Regions from separate parts of the Gordonia sp. VNK1 genome, predicted to be linked through region 2. Evidence: predicted binding sites of a transcription regulator. Region 2 holds the regulator's gene; the other holds the start of a gene.
The links. The regulator LexA, encoded in region 2, represses DNA repair genes until DNA is damaged. The targets are predictions, from matches to a motif close to CGAACANNTGTTCG.
Positions count from the first base shown of each region.

Region 1 (5,230 bases), on a different contig from region 2:
TGCCCGCCTATGGATCGTGCGCCGGCATGATCATGCTGGCGTCGTCGATCCTGGACACCCGGGCCGACGCGCGCCACCTCGACGCTCTCGACATCACGGTGCGGCGCAACGCATTCGGACGTCAGGTGGAGTCCTTCGAGACCGATCTCGAGGTCGCCGGGATCACCGACGCGACCCCCATGCGTGCGGTGTTCATCCGGGCACCCTGGGTCGAATCGACCGGCGACGGCGTCGAGGTCCTCGCCCGTGTTCCGGACGGTCCCGCGGCCGGCCGGGTGGTCGCGGTACGCCAAGGTGACGTCCTCGCCACGTCCTTCCATCCGGAGGTCACCGGCGACCGACGTGTGCATGCCTACTTCGTCGACATGGTCCGCCGGTAGACTGACCTGTCAGGTTGTGCGCCCACGACCGTGATTCGGGTCACGGGTGGGGTGGCGCACTGAGTGATCGAGAGTTGTGCACGTCAGTGCCGGAAGGATCGGGTAGAGCGTATGAGCGGCCATTCCAAATGGGCCACCACCAAGCACAAGAAGGCCGTCATCGATGCCAAGCGCGGCAAGATGTTCGCCAAGTTGATCAAGAACATCGAGGTCGCGGCGCGGACCGGTGGTGGCGATCCGGCGGGTAATCCGACGCTCTATGACGCGATCCAGAAGGCCAAGAAGAGCTCGGTACCCAACGACAACATCGAACGCGCACGCAAGCGCGGCGGCGGCGAGGAGGCCGGCGGCGCCGACTGGCAGACCATCACCTACGAGGGCTACGGGCCCAACGGTGTCGCGATCCTGATCGAGTGCCTCACCGACAACCGCAATCGTGCGGCCGGCGAGGTGCGCACGGCGATGACCCGCAACGGCGGCAACATGGCGGATCCGGGTTCGGTGGCGTACCTGTTCACCCGCAAGGGTGTGGTCACCCTCGAGAAGGCCGGGCAGTCCGAGGACGACGTGCTGATGGCCGTCCTGGATGCCGGGGCCGAAGAGGTCAACGATCTCGGTGAGACCTTCGAGGTGGTCAGCGAGCCCACCGATCTGGTGGCCGTACGCACCGCACTGCAGGACGCCGGCATCGACTACGAATCCGCCGAGGCCGATTTCCGGGCGTCGGTGGAGGTCCCAGTGGACGCCGAGGGTGCCCGCAAGGTGTTCAAGCTGATCGACGCGCTCGAGGACTCCGACGACGTGCAGAACGTCTACAGCAATGTCGACGTGAGCGACGAGGTGCTCGCCGAACTCGACGCCTGACCCGACCGGCGCGCGCTCGACCCGCACCCGGCGATGCCGGACTCCCGGTGTCACCGGATGGCGATGGCCGGTCGTTCGGGATGGTCGTAGCGCACCTCGATGTCGGGCAGCGGCCCGAGTTCCTGCTGCTCCATGAGCGCGGCGATCGTCCAGTGCTCGTCCGGCGGCAACCGTCGACGCAGCGTGGGCGGGCTCATCCGCAGTGCGATGCCCAGATCGAGGTCGAGATCCTCGCGCAGCACCATGGGGCCGGCGACGAGAAGTATCTGGTCGTCGGTCGCGTGCTGCCGTTGATCGCGAAAAGATCTGTCGGAGTGGCCATCCCAGAGTCGCGGCAGCCACCGTCGATGGTGTCGGAGACCGTCGAGCACCTCGCGGCGCAGGGCCGGGTAGTCGTACCACGACGTCCGGAAGCTCTCGACGTCGTGGGCACCCCACTCCAGCCGGAGGGATGCGGGACGGAGGTAATCGATCACCCGGATCACCGCGGCGGCACGGCCGCGCGCCCGCAGAGTCGCCGCGATGGCCTCGGCGATCGATTCCGGCCGGGCCGGCGACGCGCCGTCGACGCCGACGATCGACGCGCCGTCGAGGTCCAGGCAGGTCTGCGCGCACATCTCGACGAGACCATCGGGATCGATCGGGGTGTAATGCGTCATCACCGGACATTCTCCCCGGCGCGAATCGGGGTCGTGTCGATCCGTTGCATTGTCGGTGGCCGCCGGTAGCATCTCGAACAGCTGTTCGTCTTGCGGAGAGAGGTGTGTGACCGTGCGGGTGATGGGCGTCGACCCGGGCTTGACCCGGTGTGGCATCGCGCTGGTCGAGTCGGGGAGTGGTCGGCAGGTGACCGCCCTCGACGTCGACGTGGTGCGCACGCCCACCGACATGGACCTGGCGCAACGGCTGCTCGCGGTCTACTCCGCCGCCTGCCATTGGCTCGACGTCCATCAGCCCGACGTGGTCGCGATCGAGCGGGTCTTCGCGCAGAACCAGGTGTCCACCGCGATGGGTACGGCGCAGGCGGGTGGGGTGATCGCGCTCGCCGCCGGACAACGTGATGTGCCCGTCCGATTTCACACGCCGTCGGAGGTGAAGGCCGCGGTGACCGGCAACGGCCGCGCCGACAAATCCCAGGTCACCTCGATGGTGACGCGCATCCTCGGGATGCAGACCAAACCGCGTCCGGCCGATGCCGCCGATGCCCTGGCCCTCGCCATCTGTCACTGCTGGCGTGGCCCGATGATCGAACGCATGGCGCAGGCGCAACAACGCGCCGACGAGATCGCCCGGACGCACCGTCGCCGGGTGGCGGCGGCCGAACAAGGGAGGAAGCGATGATCGCCTCGGTACGCGGGCCGGTGCTGGAGGTGGCACTCGATCACGTCGTCCTCGACTGCGCCGGAGTCGGCTATCGCGTCCTGGCCACCCCCGACACGTTGTCACGGCTGCGACGAGGCGACGAGGCGACGCTGCTGACCTCGATGATCGTCCGTGAGGACTCGATGACCCTGTACGGGTTCACCGAACCCGACGCCCGAGCCCTGTTCGCGCTGCTGCAGACCGTCACCGGGGTCGGGCCCCGACTCGCGATGGCGACCCTCGCGGTCCTCGAACCCGACGCGCTGCGCCGCGCGTTGGCCGACTCCGACACCAAGGCACTCACCTCGGTCCCCGGAATCGGCAAGCGGGTGGCCGAACGTCTCGTCGTGGAACTGCGCGACAAGGTCGACCGGCCGGTCGCCGACACCGCGACGGCGTCGGGTGTGGCCGGCGCGGGTGGGGTCGCCGGGCAGGTCACCGAGGCACTCATCGGGCTCGGATTCACCGCGGCGCCCGCGGAGAAGGCCGTCGCATCGGTGCTGGCCGAGTCACCCGACGCCGACGCATCCGCGGCGCTGCGCCGATCGCTGGCCCTGCTGGGGAAGACGGCATGACCGGCGAGTACCCCGAGGAGGCGGGAACCGACGACGAACGCGAGGTCAGCGCGCTGCCGGTGCGCGCCGACGGCGACTTCGACGCCGGGTTGCGGCCGCGGTCCCTGGCCGATTTCATCGGGCAGCCCCGGGTGTGCGAGCAACTCGAACTGGTGCTGCACGGGGCGAAGAAGCGGGGGAGCACCCCCGACCACATCCTGTTGTCGGGGCCACCCGGGCTCGGCAAGACCTCGCTGGCGATGATCATCGCCGGGGAGATGGGATCGGCGATCCGGGTGACGTCGGGGCCCGCGCTGGAACGCGCCGGTGACCTCGCGGCGATGCTGTCGAACCTCGTCGAGGGTGACGTGCTGTTCATCGACGAGATCCACCGCATCGCCCGGCCGGCCGAAGAGATGTTGTATCTGGCGATGGAGGACTTCCGGGTCGACGTCGTGGTCGGAAAGGGCCCGGGGGCGACCTCGATTCCGCTCGACGTCGCACCGTTCACACTGGTCGGCGCGACGACCCGATCGGGATCGCTGACCGGGCCGCTGCGTGACCGCTTCGGGTTCACCGCGCACATGGAGTTCTACGAGACCGATGAGCTGGTGCGGGTGCTGCGGCGGTCGGCCGGCATTCTCGGTCTCGACCTGCAGGCCGATGCGTCGTCGGAGATCGCGAGCCGGTCACGCGGCACCCCGCGCATCGCCAACCGTCTGCTCCGCCGGGTCCGCGACTACGCCGAGGTACGGGGCGACGGGATCATCACCGTCGACATCTCGCGCGCGGCCCTGGCCGTCTACGACGTCGACGAACTCGGCTTCGACCGCCTCGACCGAGCCGTCCTCAACGCCCTGATCAGGGGATTCGGCGGTGGGCCCGTCGGCGTGTCGACGCTGGCCGTCGCGGTCGGCGAAGAACCGGCAACCGTCGAGGAGGTCTGTGAACCGTTCCTGGTCCGGGCCGGGATGGTGGCCCGCACCCCACGCGGGCGGGTGGCCACCGCGGCCGCCTGGCATCACCTCGGCCTGACACCGCCGGCCGGCGCGCTCAACGCCACCTTCGGCGTTCGACCCCGCGACGGCGGAACCGCGTCACTGTTCGACGAGCTGTGATCGGGCAAATCCGGCACCCCGACGGCGGCCACCTCGACACGGCGGCCCTAGGGAAACCGGCGATGGCCATGGCACACTGGACAGAGTGCATGCCGACACACACTTGTCGGCACCCCCGCGACCCGTGGTTCCCACGCAGCGTCGCGGGTGACATTCTCGATACGACAAGGACGATTGTTTCCTGATGGAATCTCTGTTTCTCCCGTTGCTGCTGGTCTTGATGGTCGGTTTCATGGTCTTCTCGATGCGCAAGCAGAAGAAGCGTGCGGCCGAGATGCAGGACATGCAGAACTCGGTGCAGACCGGAACCCGCATCCAGCTCTCCAGCGGACTGTTCGGCACCGTGATCGACGCAACCTCATCGGACTACGTCGACGTGGAGATCGCCACCGGCCTGGTCACACGGTGGAACCGGCTGGCCGTCATGCGTGTCGTCCCGACCGACGAGGCCGCCGCCACCTACCCCGGCTATGTCCCGCCGTTCGCCCTCGAGGATGACGATGATCACGACCTCGACGACGCGGTTGCCGACGACACCACCTCGGACACCCCGAACCTCAACAAGTCCTCCGACGACAAATCGGCCGATTCCGAGAAGTAGGACATCGGCGTCGCGTGACCCGCGACGCACCTGCCCCGCCCCCGGGATTCCCGGGGGCGGGTGTCTGTGTGCGGGACGCTACAGTGGCCGGGATGATCGCGCGTTCCCGCCGACACCGCGCTGATCAACGTTCGTATCAAAGGAGATCGAGTACGTGAGTTTTTCCCGTGGGGCCGAATCGAAGGGAGCCTCCACCGACGGAACCGGTGCGAGCGGTCCCACACCGAGCGGACCCGATCCCCGGACGACCGGACCGAAGGGCTCGCGTCGGCGGCCACGTCCCGACTCGGATTCGGCGAAGCCCACCACACGCAAACGGGCCCGGTCGTCGGCGCGTGAGATCCCGCCGTG
Region 1 is NZ_JBDZDJ010000006.1:289,191-294,420, reverse strand. It holds gene pdxT (pyridoxal 5'-phosphate synthase glutaminase subunit PdxT) at 1-380, shown strand, start outside; gene ABLE94_RS10215 (YebC/PmpR family DNA-binding transcriptional regulator) at 492-1,244, shown strand; gene ABLE94_RS10210 (nucleoside/nucleotide kinase family protein) at 1,295-1,903, opposite strand; gene ruvC (crossover junction endodeoxyribonuclease RuvC) at 2,016-2,585, shown strand; gene ruvA (Holliday junction branch migration protein RuvA) at 2,582-3,181, shown strand; gene ruvB (Holliday junction branch migration DNA helicase RuvB) at 3,178-4,278, shown strand; gene yajC (preprotein translocase subunit YajC) at 4,463-4,879, shown strand.
Region 1: ruvC (crossover junction endodeoxyribonuclease RuvC) is a predicted target of LexA. The motif match lies at 1,978-1,991, and genes of this name have one in related genera.

Region 2 (5,230 bases):
GCGGGAGGCGGAGCAGTCCCGCTTCGTCGACGCGGCCGGGCTGGTGGCCGCCCGGCTGCGCGAACGTGCCTCACATGCCTCCGGTGCGGCCGCCGAGGTTCTCATCGCCACCGCCGGCCTCGCCGAGGACCGCGGCTGGATCGGTGCGGCGGGCAAGCTGATCTCCTCCGGGTCGTCGGCCGCATCGGCCGCGACCGCGGCGACCGACCAGTTCGCCGCGCTCTTCACCAAACTCGGCGGTCTGATGGCCGAACGCGTCACCGATCTCAACGATGTCCGCGATCGGGTCGTGGCCGAGTTGCTCGGACAACCCGAACCGGGTGTGCCGGTGCCCACCGAGCCGTCGGTGCTCTGCGCCGACGATCTGGCGCCGGCCGACACCGCCGGCCTCGATCCCAAACTGGTCACCGCGCTGGTGACGCGACTCGGCGGGCCGACCAGTCACACCGCGATCATCGCCCGGCAGCTGGGCATCCCGTGCATCGTCGCGGTCGCCGACCTCGACGAGGTACCCGCCGGAACCCTGGTGCTCGTCGACGGCACCGCCGGAACCGTTGTGCTGGAACCGGATCCGGAGCAGGCGCAGGCGGCCGTCGACGAGAGCCGGCGCGAGGCGGAACTCGTCGCGGGCTGGTCGGGGCCGGGGCACACCGCCGACGGTCACGAGGCGGCCATCCTGGCCAACGTCGCCGACGGTGTCTCCGCGCGCGCCGCCACCGCCTATCCGGTCGAGGGAGTGGGCCTGTTCCGGACCGAACTGGCCTTCCTCGACAGCGCCGAGGCACCCACGGTGGCCGAGCAGACCGAGCTCTACCGCGAGGTGCTCGAGGCGTTCGGGGGCAAGAAGGTCGTCGTGCGGACGCTCGACGCGGGTTCGGACAAGCCGTTGAAATTCGTCGACCACGGCACCGAGGCCAACCCCGCTCTGGGGGTCCGGGGTAATCGGATCACCGCTCGGCATCCGGAGATCCGCGCCGGGCAACTCGACGCCATCGCGGCGGCCGCCCGGGAGACCGGCAGCACTCCATGGGTGATGGCACCGATGATCGCCTCGGCCGACGAGGCCGCGGAGTTCGCGGCACAGGTCCGCGGGCGTGGTCTGGTCGCCGGGGTGATGGTCGAGATCCCGTCCGCCGCGATCCTCGCGTCGTCGATCCTCGCCGAGGTCGACTTCGTGTCGATCGGAACCAACGATCTGACGCAGTACACGATGGCCGCCGACCGCATGTCGGCCGATCTGGCCGAACTCACCGATCCGTGGCAGCCCGCGGTGCTCGCGCTCATCTCGATGGTGGCCGAGGCCGGGAAACGTACGGGTAAACCGGTCGGCGTCTGCGGTGAGGCCGCCGCCGACCCGCTGCTGGCCTGCGTACTCGTCGGACTCGGCGTCACCTCGCTGTCGAGTGCTCCGGCGGCGTCGGCGGCGGTCGGTGCCAAACTCGGCGGCGTCACACTCGATGCGTGCCGTGCCGCGGCGAGTGCTGCCCTCGCGACCGCCTCCCCGGCGGCCGCACGTGAGGCCGCCACCGCGGCGCTCGCCGGCTGAATTTCGGCGAGCGCCGCACCGGGCGGGCCCGGAGCCGGATCAGATCCGGCGCATCACCGTGACGACCTTGCCCAGGATGGCGGCGTCGTCGCCGGGGATGGGTTCGAAATGCTCGTTGTGCGGCATCAGCCACACGTGACCGTCCTTGCGCTTGAAGGTCTTCACGGTCGCCTCGCCGTCGATCATCGCGGCGACGATGTCACCGTTGTCGGCCACGTTCTGCTGCCGGACGACGACCCAGTCGCCGTCACAGATCGCGGCGTCGATCATCGACTCGCCGACCACCTTCAGCAGGAACAGTGAACCCTCGCCGACGAGTTCACGCGGCAGCGGGAAGACGTCCTCGACGGCCTCCTCGGCGAGGATCGGTCCACCGGCCGCGATGCGCCCGAGAACCGGGACGAAGGTCGGGGCGGGCAGATTCGACGCGACCGCGGTGTCGTCCGGTGGGGTGTGCTCGCCGTCCTGCACGTTGACCGCGCGTGGGCGGTTGTGGTCGCGCTTGAGCAGTCCCTTGCGTTCCAGTGTCCGCAGCTGATGGGCGACCGACGACGTCGAGGCCAGCCCGACGGCGTCGCCGATCTCGCGGATGCTCGGCGGATAGCCGCGCTCGCGCACCGACTTGCGGATCACATCGAGCACGCCCCGCTGACGCGGCGTGAGCGAGGCCTCCGCGGCCGCCGCGTCGAACGGGACCTCCGGCTCGTCGGCGGCGGCCGATCCGCGGCCGCGCTTGGTCGACGACGTCGACGTCGTCGAACGTCGGTTCTTCTCACTCATCGGGTGTTCGATCCTTTCGGTCGGAAACTCTGTTGTGGTCGGACGGTGTTGTCGGTGGTCCGGTGCGGTCGGTTGTCCCGTGCAGTCGGTGGTCCGGTGCGGCCGGGGTTTGTCCGCGGGTCTGCGCTGCTGGTCAACGGCCAGGTTAGTCCAGGTCACCGACAACTTCAAACATTTGTTCGACGTGTTGCGAGAAATTGTCGGAGGTGCGTGATAGAACTTCGAACATCAGTTCCTCGAACGAGTGATCGAGATCGGAGACTCTCATGCAGAACACCTTGGTTCGCAGTGAAACCGCAGGTCAGGCGCGTCGGGCGACGGTTCGGCGCACCCCGTCCGGTGCCCGTTTCGGTGCCGCTCCCGATGCCCGGGGTGCGGCGCGAGACGATGTCACGCCCCGGCGCGGCGCGATCGTGCATGCCGGACGGCCGGTGCCGGCTCGCCGCGCCACCCCGGCGGCGCGGCACCGGCACCTCCACCGCCCGGCCGACAATCGTCCGGTCGACCGGCCCCGGGTCGCGATCCCCAGGCGCCCGGCCGGGACGCCGTGCGCCGCGCCCGCGTCGCAGTCCCGTCGGGCGGGCCGTCGCGGTGCCGCGGTGGCCCTGCTGACCGGGGTGGCGCTGGCGATGCTGGTGTGGCTGATCGGTGTCGCCGGCAGCGATTACCAGGAATCCACCGCCCCCACGCCGGTGGCCACGCAGGTGGTGCACGTCCGGGCGGGGGAGTCGCTGAACTCCGTCGCCGCGCGCGTCGCGCCCGAGATGCCGCGGCAGGCGGTCATCGACGAGATCGTCGAGCTCAACGACATGGGTGGCAGCGCCCTGCGTGTCGGTCAGGCGCTGCTGACGCCCGCATATCGCTGAGCGGTGAGGCGCTATTCTCGATGCATGCGCTGCCCGTTCTGCAGGAATGATGACACCAAGGTCATCGACTCCCGAGTCGCCGACGAGGGACAGGCGATCCGTCGTCGCCGTTCGTGCAGCGCCTGTGGCCGACGATTCTCCACCGTGGAGACCGCCGTGCTGGCGGTGGTTAAGCGCAACGGCGTCACCGAACCGTTCAGTCGGGAGAAGGTGATGCGCGGGGTGCGCCGCGCCTGCCAGGGACGGCACGTCCACGAGGACGATCTGGCCCAGTTGGCGCAGCAGGTCGAAGAGACGGTGCGCGCCTCGGGCGTCGCGGAGATCCCCAGCAACGAGGTCGGTCTCGCCATTCTCAAACCGTTGCGTGACCTCGACGAGGTCGCCTATCTCCGGTTCGCGTCGGTGTACCGGTCGTTCGATTCCCTCGAGGACTTCCAACGCGAGATCGACGATCTGCAGGGCAATCTCACGCGGCGCAACGGCACGGATGCGCCCGATGCCCTCTCAGCCGAGTCGATCCAGGGTTCGTAGCGCACGCTTCTCCGAGATCGGATATCGGGTGCCCAGCCGCTGGGCGAACAGACCCACCCGCAGTTCCTCGACCATCCAATGCGCCTGTTCGTTGACGAGATCGCGACGGGCCTCGGGTACCTCGGCGAGTCGCTGATTCCACCGCCCGGTGACCCGGTCGAGCGTGCCCATGGCCGCCCGGTCCCGGTCCGCCGATCCCGGAAGGTGTTCCAGCCGTTCGCGTGCGGCCGCCAGATATCTCGGGAGTTCGGCCAGGTGCTCACGCGGGGTGGCCAGCACGAAGCCGTCGAAGATCAGGTTGGCCAGTTGCTCGGCGACGTCGTCGGCGGCGACCTGACCGGAATGCTCATCGATCGCCTGACGCAGCGGCGCGACCATCCGGAGTGCGTTGACGGCCGAGGCGAGATACTCCGGTGCGGCCGAACGTACGCGCGGACCGAGTGCGGCGGCCAGCGCATCGAACTGCTGCGGTGACCGCACCCGGGCCGCCGCGTCGACGTCGACGAGGTCCCGGATGGCCCGCCTGGTGCAGTCGGCGAAGAACTCGCTGGAATCCCGGTAGGGGTTCTGGCTCAACGCGAGTCGCCCGGCGGGGTCGAGGCCCGACGATGCCTTCGACGAGAGCCCGGTGATGGTGTGGTCGAGCAGCGCGATGACACCGACGACCCGCATCCGGTTGGCCTCGTCCTCGGTGGCGGCGGTGGCCCGCGCGACGCCCACGGATCGGCCGGGATCCCCGACGGCACGCAACGTGGGATGGCGGGTGATGTGTTGGCCCGCGACGTCGGCGGTCTCGGTGGCCGCCAGGGTGCCGAGCCCGTCGGCGGTCCAGGTGGTGTACACCGCGGCCGGGGGTGTCGGTCGACGGTCCGCTCCGTCGGCGGTGAGATCTGTGAACGACTTGCTGCGCCTGCGGATCTCGCCCGAATCGTCGATGACGGCGAAGGTGATCCGCAGGTGGGCGGGCAGGCGGTCGACGGCGAAGTCCGCCGGTGTCACGGTGTGCCGGGTGATCGTCGACAACTCGCGGGCCAGCCCACGGACCAGTGGTTCGGAGCGCGGCGTCAGCCGGGACAGGGCCAGATCGGCGAAGCGCTGTGCCGGGGCCATTGTCTTGCGAAGCTGTTTGGGCAGGGTCTTGACGAGTTCGGTGGCCAGTTCCGATCGCATTCCCGGTACCAGCCAATCGAATCCGGCGTTGCGGACGTGGGGGAGCAGGGCCTGCGGAATGACGACGGTGACCCCGTCGTCGGGTGCGCCCGGCTCGAATCGGTAGCGCAGTTCCAGGCGGGTGTCGCCCTGCTGCCATGCCCCCGGATAGTCGGTGTCGGCGACGGCGACGTCGGCGGCCACATCGGCGGGGGTCAGATCCAGCAGGGTCGGGTCGGTGCGCCGCGCCGACTTCCACCACGTGTCGAAATGCCGCGCCGAGGTCACCTCGGCGGGGATGCGCTTGTCGTAGAACTCGTAGAGCTGCTCCTCGGAGATCACCACGTCGCGACGCCGG
Region 2 is NZ_JBDZDJ010000003.1:40,887-46,116, reverse strand. It holds gene ptsP (phosphoenolpyruvate--protein phosphotransferase) at 1-1,546, shown strand, start outside; gene lexA (transcriptional repressor LexA) at 1,586-2,326, opposite strand; gene ABLE94_RS04145 (LysM peptidoglycan-binding domain-containing protein) at 2,593-3,192, shown strand; gene nrdR (transcriptional regulator NrdR) at 3,217-3,723, shown strand; gene hrpA (ATP-dependent RNA helicase HrpA) at 3,697-5,230, opposite strand, start outside.